DNA from 4 places in the Bacillus siamensis genome. Region 2 is predicted to be linked to each of the others. Evidence: riboswitches for the same ligand, from Rfam matches in the RefSeq annotation. Region 2 holds a riboswitch; each other region holds the start of a gene.
What was found. Region 2 has a riboswitch for S-adenosylmethionine ahead of ABDB98_RS08005 (phosphoadenylyl-sulfate reductase). Riboswitches for the same ligand answer to the same signal wherever they lie in the genome.
Positions count from the first base shown of each region.

Region 1: linked by a shared signal. The riboswitch ahead of metE (5-methyltetrahydropteroyltriglutamate--homocysteine S-methyltransferase) and the one ahead of ABDB98_RS08005 (phosphoadenylyl-sulfate reductase) in region 2 are both predicted to bind S-adenosylmethionine.
Region 3: linked by a shared signal. The riboswitch ahead of ABDB98_RS09630 (2-hydroxyacid dehydrogenase) and the one ahead of ABDB98_RS08005 (phosphoadenylyl-sulfate reductase) in region 2 are both predicted to bind S-adenosylmethionine.
Region 4: linked by a shared signal. The riboswitch ahead of metN (methionine ABC transporter ATP-binding protein MetN) and the one ahead of ABDB98_RS08005 (phosphoadenylyl-sulfate reductase) in region 2 are both predicted to bind S-adenosylmethionine.

Region 1 covers NZ_CP155579.1:1,283,914-1,287,683, reverse strand. Annotated here, with positions in the region: gene ABDB98_RS06845 (S8 family peptidase) at 1-748, shown strand, start outside; SAM riboswitch class I at 889-1,043, shown strand; gene metE (5-methyltetrahydropteroyltriglutamate--homocysteine S-methyltransferase) at 1,127-3,415, shown strand; gene yeiL (transcriptional regulator YeiL) at 3,463-3,770, opposite strand, start outside.
Region 2 covers NZ_CP155579.1:1,560,525-1,564,294, reverse strand. Annotated here, with positions in the region: gene ABDB98_RS08010 (inorganic phosphate transporter) at 1-1,048, opposite strand, end outside; gene ABDB98_RS08005 (phosphoadenylyl-sulfate reductase) at 1,061-1,762, opposite strand; SAM riboswitch class I at 1,889-1,993, opposite strand; gene pyrE (orotate phosphoribosyltransferase) at 2,095-2,727, opposite strand; gene pyrF (orotidine-5'-phosphate decarboxylase) at 2,724-3,443, opposite strand; gene ABDB98_RS07990 (dihydroorotate dehydrogenase) at 3,412-3,770, opposite strand, start outside.
Region 3 covers NZ_CP155579.1:2,011,810-2,015,579, forward strand. Annotated here, with positions in the region: gene ABDB98_RS09625 (FGGY-family carbohydrate kinase) at 1-1,064, opposite strand, end outside; gene ABDB98_RS09630 (2-hydroxyacid dehydrogenase) at 1,057-2,073, opposite strand; SAM riboswitch class I at 2,195-2,287, opposite strand; gene ABDB98_RS09635 (molybdopterin oxidoreductase family protein) at 2,434-3,770, shown strand, end outside.
Region 4 covers NZ_CP155579.1:3,122,101-3,125,870, reverse strand. Annotated here, with positions in the region: gene ABDB98_RS15445 (toprim domain-containing protein) at 1-168, shown strand, start outside; gene ABDB98_RS15440 (thioredoxin family protein) at 177-497, shown strand; gene ABDB98_RS15435 (SCP2 sterol-binding domain-containing protein) at 594-944, shown strand; SAM riboswitch class I at 1,056-1,162, shown strand; gene metN (methionine ABC transporter ATP-binding protein MetN) at 1,268-2,293, shown strand; gene ABDB98_RS15425 (methionine ABC transporter permease) at 2,286-2,954, shown strand; gene metQ (methionine ABC transporter substrate-binding lipoprotein MetQ) at 2,968-3,770, shown strand, end outside.

The DNA.
Region 1 (3,770 bases), 280 kb from region 2:
CGATGATGACGAAGGCAAAGAAGACGCGATTTCCGATTACAACGGCCACGGGACACATGTTTCCGGAACGATTGCGGCCAATGATTCAAACGGCGGAATTTCAGGTGTTGCGCCGGAAGCGAGCCTTTTAATCGTTAAAGTTCTAGGCGGTCAAAACGGCAGCGGCAAATACGAATGGATCATCAACGGCATCAACTACGCCGTTGAACAAAAGGCGGACATTATTTCCATGTCACTCGGCGGGCCGAACGATGTGCCTGAACTGAAAGAAGCCGTCACAAATGCGGTAAAAAGCGGTGTACTGGTCGTTTGCGCAGCAGGAAATGAAGGTGACGGAGACGAGCGGACAGAAGAACTGTCGTATCCGGCCGCTTACAACGAAGTGATCGCCGTCGGATCAGTCTCAATCGCCCGTAAATCGTCAGAATTTTCAAACGCAAATAAAGAAATCGACCTCGTGGCGCCCGGAGAAAACATTCTCTCCACCCTTCCCAACCATAAATACGGGAAGCTGACGGGCACTTCAATGGCCGCCCCGCACGTGAGCGGAGCGCTGGCCTTAATAAAAGGGCTTGAACAGGACTCGTTTCAGCGGACGCTTTCTGAAGCCGAAATTTATGCCCAGCTTGTGCGGCGGACTCTTCCTTTGGGCATCGCCAAAACATTGGCCGGGAACGGATTTCTGTATTTAGACGCACCTGATGTGCTCATGGAAAGAGCCGAACAGGCACAGCTGCTGTCTTTCTGATATTTTTCTCATATAATGATTGATCCGCTTGTCAACATCACCAATTTTCAAAATGTGAGATTTTCTATTGACAGTGATCTGAATAAGCTGATAAGATAACCAACAAATGATGTAACTTTTCAAAAAAATTGAAATATTTTCTCTTATCGAGAGTTGGGCGAGGGATTGGCCTTTTGACCCCAACAGCAACCGACCGTAATTCCATTGTGAAATGGGGCGCGTGATTTTTGCGCCGAGACGATTGTCTCCTAAGGCACGGTGCTAATTCCATCAGACGTGATCTGAGAGATAAGAGAGGCTTACATTTTGATGTTAAAGCCTCTTTCTCTCATGAGAAAGAGGCTTTTTTGTTACATCTCACTTAAAGGAGGAGACTTAATGACTACAATCAAAACTTCAAATCTCGGTTTTCCGAGAATCGGCTTGAACAGAGAATGGAAAAAAGCGCTTGAGGCTTATTGGAAAGGAAACACTGATAAAGAAACGTTTCTTAAAGAGCTTGACAGTTTATTCTTATCAGCTGTCAAAACACAGCTTGACCAAAATATCGATATCGTGCCGGTCTCTGATTTTACTCATTATGACCATGTGCTTGATACAGCCGTCAGCTTTAACTGGATTCCGGAAAGATTCCGCAGCATCACGGATCCCGTTGATACATATTTCGCGATTGCCCGCGGTGTTAAAGACGCCGTTTCCAGTGAAATGACAAAATGGTTCAACACCAACTACCATTACATCGTTCCTGAATATGACGAAAGCATTGAATTCCGTCTGACGAGAAACAAACAGCTTGACGACTACCGCCGGATCAAAGAAGAATTCGGAGCGGAAACGAAACCTGTCATTGTCGGTCCGTATACATTCGTCACACTTGCGAAAGGATACGAAGAATCAGAGGCGAAAGCGATTCAAAAGCGCCTTGTTCCTCTTTATGTACAGCTGCTGAAAGAGCTTGAAGCAGAAGGCGTCAAATGGGTTCAGATTGATGAGCCAGCCCTTGTGACAGCCTCAGCTGAAGATGTCCGCGCCGCAAAAGAACTCTATGAATCTATTACAAAAGAGCTTTCAGGGCTGAATGTCCTCCTGCAGACATACTTCGATTCGGTTGATGCATATGAAGAACTCGTTTCGTATCCTGTACAGGGAATCGGGCTTGATTTCGTGCATGATAAAGGCAGAAACCTTGAGCAATTGAAAAAGCATGGCTTCCCGAAAGATAAAGTGCTGGCAGCCGGTGTGATCGACGGCCGAAACATTTGGAAAATCGATGTTGAAGAACGCCTTGATGCGGCTTTGGATATCCTCAGCCACGCTGATGTTGAGGAGTTATGGATTCAGCCTTCAAGCAGCCTTCTGCACGTGCCGGTGGCGAAACACCCTGACGAGCATCTTGAAAAGGATTTGCTGAACGGCCTGTCATACGCTAAAGAAAAACTGGCGGAACTCAGCGTCTTAAAAGAAGGACTTCTGTCCGGCAAAGCGGCCGTCAGTGAGCTGATTGAAGAGTCAAAAGCGGCACTTAAAGCTTTGAAAGCATTCGCAACAGGAGCGAACTCAGCTCAAAAAGAAGAATTGAATCAGCTGACAGAAAAAGATTTCTCCCGCCCTGCAAGCTTTGAAGAACGATTGGCGCTGCAAAATGAATCACTCGGTCTTCCCCTTCTGCCGACAACGACAATCGGAAGCTTCCCTCAATCTGCTGAAGTGCGGAGCGCACGGCAAAAATGGCGGAAAAAAGAATGGACGGATGAACAGTACCAAGCATTTATTAATGCGGAAACGAAGCGCTGGGTTGACATTCAGGAAGAAATCGGCTTAGACGTGCTCGTTCACGGAGAATTTGAACGGACGGACATGGTCGAATACTTCGGTGAAAAACTGGCCGGGTTCGCCTTTACGAAATATGCATGGGTGCAGTCTTACGGTTCACGCTGCGTACGTCCGCCTGTCATTTTCGGAGATGTCGAATTTATCGAACCGATGACGGTAAAAGATACGGTCTACGCCCAATCGCTGACAGAAAAGCACATGAAAGGCATGCTGACGGGACCTGTCACCATTTTAAACTGGTCATTCCCGCGCGTGGATATTTCAAGAAAAGAAATCGCCTTCCAGATCGGGCTTGCCCTCAGAAAAGAAGTAAAAGCGCTTGAAGATGCCGGTATTCAGATTATCCAAGTGGATGAACCCGCGCTCCGTGAAGGCCTGCCGTTAAAAACGCAGGATTGGGATGAATATTTAACTTGGGCCGCAGAAGCTTTCCGATTAACGACGTCTTCTGTGAAAAATGAGACGCAGATTCATACGCATATGTGTTACAGCAACTTTGAAGATATTGTCGATACGATCAATGACCTTGACGCTGATGTCATCACAATCGAACACAGCCGAAGCCACGGAGGATTCTTAGAATATCTGAAAGATCATCCTTACGTGAAAGGCCTCGGACTCGGTGTATACGACATTCACAGCCCGCGCGTGCCGGCTACTGAAGAAATCTATCAAATTATCGATGATGCGCTTGAAGTGTGTCCGACAGACCGCTTCTGGGTAAACCCGGACTGCGGGCTGAAAACAAGACAGCAGGAAGAAACCGTTGCGGCATTAAAAAATATGGTCGACGCTGCGAAACAGGCGCGAAAAAAACAAGCTCAGCTTGTATAATGAAAACAGCCATCCCTAATGTGCGGATGGCTGTTTTTTTGAGCATGTTACTTATTCTTCAGCGCCTCTGCAAGTTCACTCAGTGAATCATGCTGCTTAATTTGATAGCCCCGCCCTTCTTTCTGCAAATACCCTTTTTGGCAGAATTGCGTCAGCACATGCAAGAGATGACGGTAAGATACACCTAAATAATCACAAACCGTTACGTGCTTCTCTTTATAAAATCCTTCATACGCCGTCTGCAAAATAAAATCAGCAAGCCGGTTTTCAACCGGGAACGCCAGACTTTGTGAATACTTTGAAGCCATAAGCGTTGCCTTATCACTTAAAAACTTAGCCAATTCACGCAGAAAAT
Region 2 (3,770 bases):
GTTCATGGACAGAGCGCTTCTCTTTTCGGATGGCTTTCATCAGACTGGCGGCTCCGCCAGCTGCCAAAAGCACGCTGGCCATCATAAAGATGGAATAGTAATCTCCTTTTAACAGCAGAGAGACAAGCAGATACGAAATCGACAGTGACAAAAACGGCGAAACGACCCATACTTTGAGCATCGTTTTCACGACTTCTTTATGAAAAACGTTCGGCCCGTTTTTGGCCATTCCGATACCGATGATTGATGATGATGTCACCTGCGCCAAAGGAACCGGCAGACCGAACACGGAACTGATAATGACAAGCCCGGCCCCGGTTCCGGAAAGCAGTATGCCTTCGCCGGCGGAAAATCTCGTAATCTTTTTCCCGTTGGTTTCAAGCACTCTGCGTCCTAAAAGCAGAGCGCCGAGAGCGACAAAGATGCCTCCGTACAGCGTCCCTTTGGACACGCTGAGCACGCCGGCGGCAACTAAAGGCCCTACCGCATTTGCGACGTTGTTCATTCCGGCTGAAAAAGCTTCCCAAAACCCCGCAATAAGCAGGACAACCCCCAAAACCTTCTGTTTCCGGCTCGAAATGACTCGAATATTCAGAGAACTGGATACCTTCGATACGAGAAACGTGAAACAGAACGCGACAAACGGAACGAGCACCCAAAAAATCACGATGACCAAAAGATGCTGCAGAAACAATACTTTGTACGCGACGCCGACCCCGACAATCGCCCCGACGGTGACCTCGCTTGTCGACAGCGGAATGCCGAGCACATTCGCCGTGAATAACGATAACGCCGCCGCTCCGATAATAATGCACACAATGGTGAGCGTAATGGTCTGTTCGGGAATGATTCCGCCGCTGATCGTCTTAACGACTTCTCCGCCGCCGATAACCGCCCCTGACAGGACGCCGGCCGCGCAGATAATCAGCGCATACGTTTTCTTTTTAACGGCGCCGGAACCGTAAGCGACCCCCATTGAAGCCGCGGCTCCGCTGGCTCCGATATTCATGGCGAAAAACAGGCAGAATAAAATAGCGGCTAATTCCATTGTGCAGCTCCTTTATTCATGCAGTCCGCATTCTGTTTTTGCCATTCCGTTCCATCTGCCGCTCCGCAGGTCTTCTGCGGTAAACGCAGGTGAAGTGCACGGTTCACAGCCGATGCTCGGATAGCCCTGATCATGAAGAATGTTATAATCCAGCTCATGCTTGGATGTATATCTCCAGATGTCTTTCCACGTCCAGTGGATCAGCGGGCATACTTTAATGGATTGAAACTTATCGTCTTTATTCAGGAAATTCGTATTCGCCCGGCTCGGCCCTTGATCGCGTCGGAGGCCGGACAGCCATGCCGGACGCCCGGCGAGCGCTTCTCTTAACGGCAGAATTTTTCTGATGAAGCAGCACTGGTTCGGTTCTCTTTCCCACAGTTTATCTCCGTGAGCCTCGGCCTGTTCCTCAAGAGTAAGGCTGGGCTTTTTCAGGATGATGTTCAGTCCCGGGTAACGTTCTTTCACTTTTTCGATCGTTTCATATGTTTCTTTAAAGTGAAGTCCTGTATCGAGAAACACGATTTCCGCGTCTTTTTTCACTTTAGAAATTAAATCGATCAGGACGATTCCCTCAATCCCGAAGCTGCACGCGTAAACAAGCTGGTCTCCGTAGTGGCCGTATGCCCATTTTAAAACGGACAGCGCGCCTTTATAGGAATCGTCTTCCGGAAATGTAATCGCCGGTTCCTCCCATGTGTCATACGTTAGCATTTTTTCTTTCCTCCTCCCGGAGACAATCAAACAGCTGTTGTTTTCTGCCGGTTGTCTTATCCCTCAATCTTTTTTCATATAAAAAACTTTCAATCCAGCGGAATGAAAGACAGTGACCCGTTATAGCCCTTATCTTCAAAATGCTGTGCATTTTTCTGGATGCGGCACCTTGCATGTCACGCAGGTTGCCGGGCGTCATCGGTCCAGTCCCTCAGCCGCTCTTGATAAGCTTTTTAGATTTGTACTAAATTTTAGCACAATTCTAACAGAAGTCAACCCGAGTTTTTTGATAGGAATAATAAAACAGGCCCTGAGGCCTGTTTTTATTGTCATTATTTTTTAAACCAATCTTTTGACTCGGGATTCTGTTTCCATGATTTCAGTTTCTCAATGTCATCTGAATGTATCGTTCCGTTTTCAAGCGCTACTTCAATAAGCGTGTCATAATCTGTTAACGAGTAGTACGGCAGACCCGCTTTTTTAAAGGCTTCTCTTGCTTTCGGCAGTCCGTATGTAAAAATTGAAATGACGCCGAGAACTTCCGCGCCCTCTCTTTGAAGGGCCGCCACAGCTTCAAGCACGCTGCCCCCGGTAGAAATCAAATCTTCAATCACGACTGTTTTTTGTCCTTTTTTAACGGCGCCTTCTATTTGATTTCCTTTGCCGTGCGCTTTCGGTTTGCTTCTGACGTAGCACATCGGAGCGCCTGTACGGTCTGCGAGAAGCGCAGCATGCGGAATGCCTGCCGTGGCAGTGCCCGCGATCATCTCCGCCTCGGGGAAATGCTCTTTCAGCAGTCTGCCGAGCCCGTCCGCCACATCATTTCTCACTTTTGGATACGACAATGTCAGACGGTTGTCACAATAAATCGGCGATAGAATGCCGCTCGCCCACGTAAACGGCTCATTCGGGCGTAAAAAGACAGCTTCAATGTGTAATAGATGTTTTGCGATAGCCTGTTTCATCGGCGAACGCCCTCCCATTCCAGTTTAATGGCTTCATATGCTTTAACGGGGTTTTCCGCTTTTGTAATTGAACGGCCTACGACAATGGCAGACGAACCGTTTTCTTTCGCAAATGACGGAGTCGCCGTCCGGACTTGATCATCAGCTGCGTCATTGGCCGTGCGGATGCCCGGTGTGACTGTCAGAAATGACGGCCGGACCGCTTCATAAATGGCTTTTGTTTCATGAACAGAACATACCACTCCGTCCAGCCCGCACTCTTCAGCCATTTTGCCGTAATGTACAACCGTTTCTAACAGCGGCTTTTGCAGCAGAAGCTCTTCCTTCGCCATCTGCTCTGAAGTGCTCGTCAGCTGGGTGACTGCGATTAATGACGGGCGTTTTTTGCCTGCCGGCGTGCCTTCTTCAAGCCCCTCAAGAGCTGCGCGCATCATGCGTCCGCCCCCTGCGGCATGCACATTGACGAGATCAACGCCGAGACCCGCAAGCCGCTTCATCGCTTTATTGACTGTAGTCGGAATATCATGAAGCTTCAAATCTAAAAATATATCACAGTTCCGTTCTTTTAATTGATGAATGATGGCGGGGCCTTCCTGATAAAAAAGTTCCATCCCCGTTTTGACAAACAGCCTTTCCTTTTCAAACAAATCTAGAAACGCTAAAGTTTCTTCTCCTGATGCAAAATCAAGCGCGATGATGGGCAGGTTGTTCTGCATGTTTCCAGCTCCTTCCGATGCATTCACTTACAGATTGATAGCCGTATTGGCGCAGCACACGAGGGAGCTGTTCAATGATTTCCGGGCAGACGAACGGATTGACGAAGTTGGCCGTCCCGACGGCAACTGCACTTGCTCCGGCGAGAAGAAATTCTAATGCATCTTCTGCGGTCTGGACGCCGCCCATCCCGATAATCGGAATGTCAACGGCCTGGCTGACTTCGTATACCATCCGGATGGCGACCGGTTTGATCGCCGGGCCTGACAGTCCGCCCGTTTTATTTGCTAAAATCGGCCGTCCCGTCTTAAGATCGAGCCTCATCCCGA
Region 3 (3,770 bases), 450 kb from region 2:
AAAATAAATCCGCCTTTTGCGAGTGCGTTTTTCTCAGACGATAAATAGGAGCCTAACGCTGAAACACAAGCTTGATCATGTTTCGGCAGACTGGCGATTTCCCGTTCCATGACGCTGTAGGATTCATTCGGATAAAAAATGGATTTTAATTTTTGATAATTGAGTCCCGTTACACCCGGATTCGTTTCAAGAAGCCATTGACCTTCTTCTGTATGGCAATTCAGCCATGCATTCTCTAAACTTTCGGTTCCGGTCTCCGCTGTTATCTTTGTAATCGGCGTCGTTGTGCCGGATACGATGACGATATCTCCGGGCTTTGCATCTGCACTTTTGATGGCAAGCTGTGTGTCTCCCCCGCCTGCAATTACAGGCACTCTTTCAGAAAGACCGAGAACCGCCGCTTTCTTAAACGTTAACATTCCGACAACCGTCCCAGATCGGACGAGTGAAGGAAGAATGGCAGAAGGCACCCCGAAGATGCTGCATAATTTCTCTGACCACGCCTTTTTCCTTACGTCAAACAGCAGTGTTTCAGCGGCCTGTGACGGTTCATAGCTTAAAATACCGCTCAGCTCAAATGTCACCCAGTCACTGATGCTTGTGATGTACTTCACTTCTTTCCATAAAGACGGCTGTCTAGCTTTTAATCCGACAAGTTTCATGGCGGAAAATAAAGCGCTCGGAAGACGTCCGGTTTGCTGCTGCACTTCTTCTTTTGTCTCAATCCCGTCTTCCCATTCACGGCCTCTGTTATCAATGTTGGGCAAACCGAGAAATGCCTTTTTACCTTTATTGATTAGAACAATTCCCTGCCTCTGGCTTGTAGAGGTGATTCCGATTAATGTAATATGTGGGCTTTTGGCAATAACCTTCCTTGCCATAGCGCTGATTTGCTTCCATAACCCTTCCGGTGAGAAATATCGTCCGTCCGGATAAAGCGGATCCGTCACATATTCAATGTCTTCCCTTTCAAGCGCGATCACTTCGCCGCCGGCAGTCACGACCGCGACTCGCGCATTCCCCGTCCCGATGTCAAATACAAGGTAGCCTTTTTGTTCAGCCATTACAGCCTCCTCCTTCCGTTTCAAGTTCTCTTTTGTTATAAAGTTCACGTATTGAGCAGGTTTGATCTTGTTTCCATTTGAAAAGCGCTTCATTTAAAATCTTCACATGATGATCTTCCACTTCAAATGTTGCGCCCGCTAAATGGGGAGTCGCTAACACATTCGGCAAAGAGATCAATTCATAATCAGAAGATTCAGGCGGTTCATGATAAAACACGTCAAGAATCGCTCCTTTAATCCGCCGTTCTTTCAGCACCCGCAGCAGCTCTTTTCTGTCTGTAACCGCCGCTCTTGATGTATTGACAAAAACAGCTTCTTGCTTCATCAATTGAAAATGCCGGGCGCCGATCAGGCCGATGGTTTCTTCGATGCGCGGCAAATGAACGGAGACAATATCACTTTCAGAAAATACCCGTTCAATCGTCGTTTTTTCATACTCCCGGTTCTCATGATTGACAAAGGGGTCATAGTACAGCACCTTGCAGTCAAAAGCCGTCAATAGCCGGGCGATTCTCTGTCCGACAGCTCCGAAACCGATAAGGCCGACTGTTTTCCCCGTCAGCTCATTTCCCCTGAATTTGACGTAAGCCTGCAAATAATCACCATTCCACTTCCCGTCCTTCAGCCACTGATGAGAAGAATACGTGTGGCGCAAAAACGAAATGACATTTCCGATAAACATTTCAGCAACAGCCTGGGCATTGCGGGCCGGTGTATAAAAGACAGGGATTTTTCTTTTAGTCGCCGCCGTGATATCCACATTAGACGGCATCCCTCTGCAGACGCCGATAAAAGCGGAATCCGGCAATATATCAATCACTCGCTCTGATACCTCATCAAGTTCGGTAATAAGCCCCGACGCGTTTGTCTCTTGAATCATCTGGATTAATTCATCTTCCCGATAGGCCCGGCCGTGCTTCTTCCACGGCAGGTGCACAGTCCGCCCGAACAGATCTGTCAGCTCCTTCAGCCCCTCGTCGTGATAGGGTGCGGTAATTAAAACCGTCATGGTGCAAAACATCCTTTTCACATAAATTTTTTCACAAAAAAATCTCTTTCCCCGAAGAAGGAAAGAGATTCATATACCGTCTTTATCCGCTTGAAGCGCACAAATATGTATAGACCATTCTTTCCTATCTTTCAAGCATACGCTTGCTGGAATTGGCACAATAAATGTTGCCGAGGTTTCATAGGGCCAGTCCCTCCACCTCTCTTGATAGAAAATAAAATGATGAAATTGTCAGGCTTTTAAAAGAATAAACTCATCATAGATAAGTCTTTCCGTGATGTCAACACTTTTTTTCTGAATTGACGATCTATTTCGAAATGTTATAATGCTTACAATATAAAAAAAGAGGAGAAATGGGCTATGAATTCTGCTGCAAAACAGCCAAACGGGGTCTTTAAGTCGGTGTGCTCACTGGACTGTCCCGATCAATGCGGCTTACTTGTGACAAAAAAGGACGGAAAAATCGTTAACATTCAGGGAGACCCGGATCACCCCGTCACATCAGGGAATATTTGCAACAAAGTCAGACACATGGCTGAGCGCATTTATGATGAAAAACGTTTAACCGTCCCGTTAAAACGGATCGGCGAAAAAGGTGAAGCCGTGTTTGCGCCTATTTCATGGGACGAAGCAATCAATACGATCAGTGCGCGCTGGAAAGAGCTTATTGCCGAAGAAGGAGCGGAAAGCATTCTCCCGTACAGCTTTTACGGTAATATGGGAAAACTGGCGGCAGAGGGAATGGACCGCCGTTTTTTCCACCGACTCGGGGCGAGCCAGCTCGAACGGACGATCTGCAGCAAAGCCGGATCTGAGGGCTATAACTATACAATGGGAGAAGGCGCAGGTACTGATCCGGAAGAGACCATACATGCAAAGCTCTTTATTTTTTGGGGAATCAATGCCGTCAGCACGAATATGCATCAGGTCATGATTGCTCAAAAAGCCCGGAAAAAAGGAGCTAAAATTGTCGTTATCGATGTACATAAGAACCAAATAGGCCGGCTTGCCGATTGGTTTATTCCCATTCGCCCCGGCACAGATGCCGCACTCGCTCTCGGTATCATGCATGTTTTATTTGCCGAGAACCTTCACGATGAAGCATTTCTCACAGAATACACCGAAGGCAGTGAAGAATTAAAAGCGCATGTCAAACAGTATGATCCGGAAACGGTTTCTGTTATGACAGGCGTTAAAGCAGACGATATCAGACGCCTTGCGAGAATGTACGGGGAAACCTCCCCTTCCCTTATCAGAATCGGAAACGGCATTCAGCACCATGACAATGGCGGTATGATCGTCCGCACCGTCGCCTGCCTTCCGGCTGTGACAGGACAGTGGCTCCGCACCGGGGGAGGCGCAATCAAGCACAACAGCGCGGTATTAAACTATAACAGACAAGCGCTCCAGCGGCCTGATCTGCTTTACGGCAGGAAGCCAAGATCATTTAATATGAACAGGCTCGGAAGCGTTCTTTTAGAAACAAAACCGCCCGTGCGTTCCTTGTTTATTTACGGAACCAATCCCGCGGTAGTTGCGCCGGAAGCGAATAAAGTCAGAAAAGGCCTGCAGCGGGACGATTTATTTACAGTCGTTCACGATCTGTTTTTAACGGAAACCGCCAAATATGCGGATATCGTGCTCCCTGCTGCATCCGCTTTTGAAAACACGGATTTTTACACGTCTTACTGGCACCA
Region 4 (3,770 bases), 1.6 Mb from region 2:
AAATTAAGAAAACAGCTGAAACGGGAGCTTCCCGAAGCGCGCCATATCTATATAGACAGAACATACAGGCAAGTCGAGTCGTGCCCGGGCCATCATCTCGCATCTGTGCTGATCAGAGCCGGCCTTGATGCAGACCCTGTATTTTTGAAAAAGAACGACCTGAGGTGATAATCAAAATGAAAGAACTCCAAGAAAATGAACTCGAATTGATTCAGGATGACGTCTATCTCCTGTATTTGTACACCCCGTTTTGCGGCACATGCCAGCTGGCGTCCAAGATGCTTTCTGTCGTCGAAGAAATGCTGCCCGGCACCGCCTTCTATAAAAACAACGTGAATTATTCCCCCGCATTCGCCAAAGCCTATCAGATTGAAAGCGTTCCGTGCTTTTTGCTGTTTAAAGGCGGAGAACTTGTTGAGAAAGGATACGCCTTCCGCTCCGTTTCCTATTTATATGAGCTGATTAAACAAAAAACATCGCAAACGTTCCCGATGTGACAATTTTTACAGGAAAATGTCGTGCGGTTTATAAAGGGTTCTGTCCGTTAAAAAGAGAAAGTGTATGTATGGCCATTAAAACGGGAGGTTATACGAGTGGAGAAAATAGAAGTTTTGGAGAATGACGGACAGCATCTGTTTTTGAAACCGCTATTAAACGCCTCAACGCTGCTGATTACATTCCAGGGAGAAAAAGAAGCCTTAACGGTCTCAATTAACGGACAGGGAGAAATGAGAAAAACGTCAGTTTCAAAGGAAAAATCTAATTTGACCTTTTACGGAAACCAGGCGGAAATCATCCATCTCCTGCACGGTGATGTCTCTTTGCAGAAGCTCATCCAAAGCGGAAAACTCAAAGTGAAAGGATCATTCCGGGCCCTGCTGAAGCTGGAGGCCATCCTCTGGCTGACAAACGGATTTTTTCAGACGATCAGCAAACAGCCGTAAACTGCCAATCTACTATGTGACAATAGCTTCCATTATTTATTTTATTGACTTTTTATCATTCGCCGTGCTATTCTACAGTAAGAATTTCCGGACGAAAATACGATATGTTTTCTCTTATCAAGAGAGGTGGAGGGAAGTGCCCTATGAAGCCCGGCAACCATCAACGATGTTGAAATGGTGCCAATTCACTCAAAGCGGTCTGCTTTGAAAGATGAGAGAAAGGCCTTTTTCAATAAGCCTTTCTGCTCATTTTTGCAGAAAGGCTTTTCTTTTGCGTAGAAAACCGGAAGATTTCTTAGAATAGTGTAAGGCAGGTGATTGCTTTGATCCATCTTCAAAATGTTTCAAAAATTTATAAAGCGAAGCATGGGGATGTCAATGCTGTCCAAGATGTCACTCTTGATATCAAAAAGGGCGAAATATTTGGAATTATAGGATATAGCGGAGCTGGTAAAAGTTCCTTAATCCGTCTTTTGAACGGCCTTGAAAAGCCGACGTCAGGCATCGTGGAAGTTGCAGGGACGGAATTAAATAAAGTAAGCAGCCGCGGGCTGAGAAAAGCGCGTCAGGAAATCAGCATGATTTTCCAGCATTTTAACCTTTTGTGGTCGCGCACCGTCCGGGAGAACATTATGTTTCCGCTGGAAATCGCCGGTGTGAAAAAAAGCGAACGGGTCCGCCGCGCCGATGAGCTGATTAAACTGGTCGGATTAGAGGGGAAAGAAAAGTCTTATCCGTCACAGCTGAGCGGCGGTCAAAAGCAGCGTGTCGGCATCGCCCGGGCGCTCGCCAATAATCCGAAAGTCCTTCTGTGCGATGAAGCGACATCAGCGCTCGACCCGCAGACGACCGATTCAATTTTGGATCTTTTATCCGATATAAATGACAGACTCGGTCTGACGATCGTGCTCATTACCCATGAAATGCACGTCATCCGAAAAATCTGCAACAGAGTCGCCGTTATGGAAAACGGGAAAGTCGTTGAAGAAGGCGAAGTGCTCCAAGTTTTCAGAAACCCGCGCGAACCGATGACCAAGCGTTTCGTTCAGCAGGTGACAGAACCGGAGGAGACGAAAGAAACCATCCAGCATTTTCTGCAGGAAACCGCGACAGGAAAAACGATTCAGCTTTCATTTGTCGGGCAGGCCGCCGAGCAGCCCCTCATTACGGAGATGATCCGAAACTTTGAGGTGGACGTCAATATTCTGCAGGGGAAAATCTCACAGACGAAGGACGGAGCCTACGGTTCTTTATTCATCCATATTGACGGTCAGGAAAAAGAAGTAGAAAACGTGATCCGGTTCATCAAAGACAAACAGGTAGAAGCAGAGGTGATCACAAATGTTTGAAAAATGGTTCCCGAACGTTGATTTAACCGAGCTGTGGACGGCCACATACGAGACCCTTTATATGACGGTCATCGCCTTAGTCTTTTCATTTGTCATCGGAGCGATACTCGGTCTTCTGCTCTTTTTAACGGGCAAGGGAAGCTTATGGGAAAATAAAATCATTAACACCGTGATTGCGGCGGTCGTTAATATTTTCAGGTCTATTCCGTTTCTTATTTTAATTATTCTGCTTCTCGGCTTTACTAAGATTTTAGTCGGCTCGATTTTAGGGCCGAACGCCGCATTGCCTGCGCTGATTATCGGCTCCGCGCCGTTTTATGCCCGGCTTGTTGAAATTGCGCTGCGTGAGGTCGATAAAGGAGTCATCGAAGCTGCCAGATCAATGGGAGCAAAGACATCGACGATTATCTTCAAAGTGCTGATTCCTGAATCAATGCCTGCGTTAATTTCGGGCATCACCGTTACAGCCATCGCCCTGATCGGATCTACCGCCATTGCCGGCGCCATCGGCTCAGGCGGACTCGGAAACCTTGCATATGTAGAGGGGTACCAGTCCAATAATACGGATGTAACGTTTGTAGCAACTGTATTTATACTCATCATCGTCTTTATCATTCAAATCATCGGTGATGTGATTACAAATATAATAGACAAAAGATAAGGGAGGATTTACATTGAAAAAGATTGTACTAAGTGCGCTGCTGCTTGTGTTCGCGGGAGTTTTGGCCGCCTGCGGATCAAACGGATCAAATAAAAAGGAAATCGTCGTCGCTGCGACAAAGACGCCGCACGCTGAAATCTTAAAAGAAGCGGAGCCGCTCCTGAAGGAAAAAGGCTACACATTAAAAGTAAAAGTGCTGAACGATTACAAAATGTACAACAAAGCGTTAGCTGATAATGAAGTGGATGCGAACTACTTCCAGCATGTTCCTTACCTTGAACAGGAAATGAAAGAAAATAAAGATTACAAACTCGTGAATGCCGGAGCCGTTCACCTTGAGCCGTTCGGTATTTATACGAAAAAATACAAATCACTGAAAGACCTGCCTAAAGGCGCGACCATCATCATGACAAACAACGTCGCTGAACAAGGCCGTATGCTGGCAATGCTTGAAAAAGCCGGACTGATTACACTTGATCCGAAGGTAAAAACGATTGACGCCACTACGAAAAACATTACGAAAAACCCGAAAGACCTGACATTCAAAAAAATCGCCCCTGAATTAACGGCGAAAGCATATAATGAAGAAGAAGGCGATGCAGTCTTCATTAACGTCAACTATGCGATTCAAAACAAACTGAATCCGTTAAAAGATGCGATTCAAGTAGAATCAACGAAAAACAACCCGTACGCAAACATCATCGCTGTGCGAAAAGGCGACGAAAAATCAGCGAAAATCAAAGCGCTTATGGAAGTGCTTCACTCTAAGAAAATCAAAGACTTTATTGAGAAAAAATACGACGGAGCCGTGCTTCC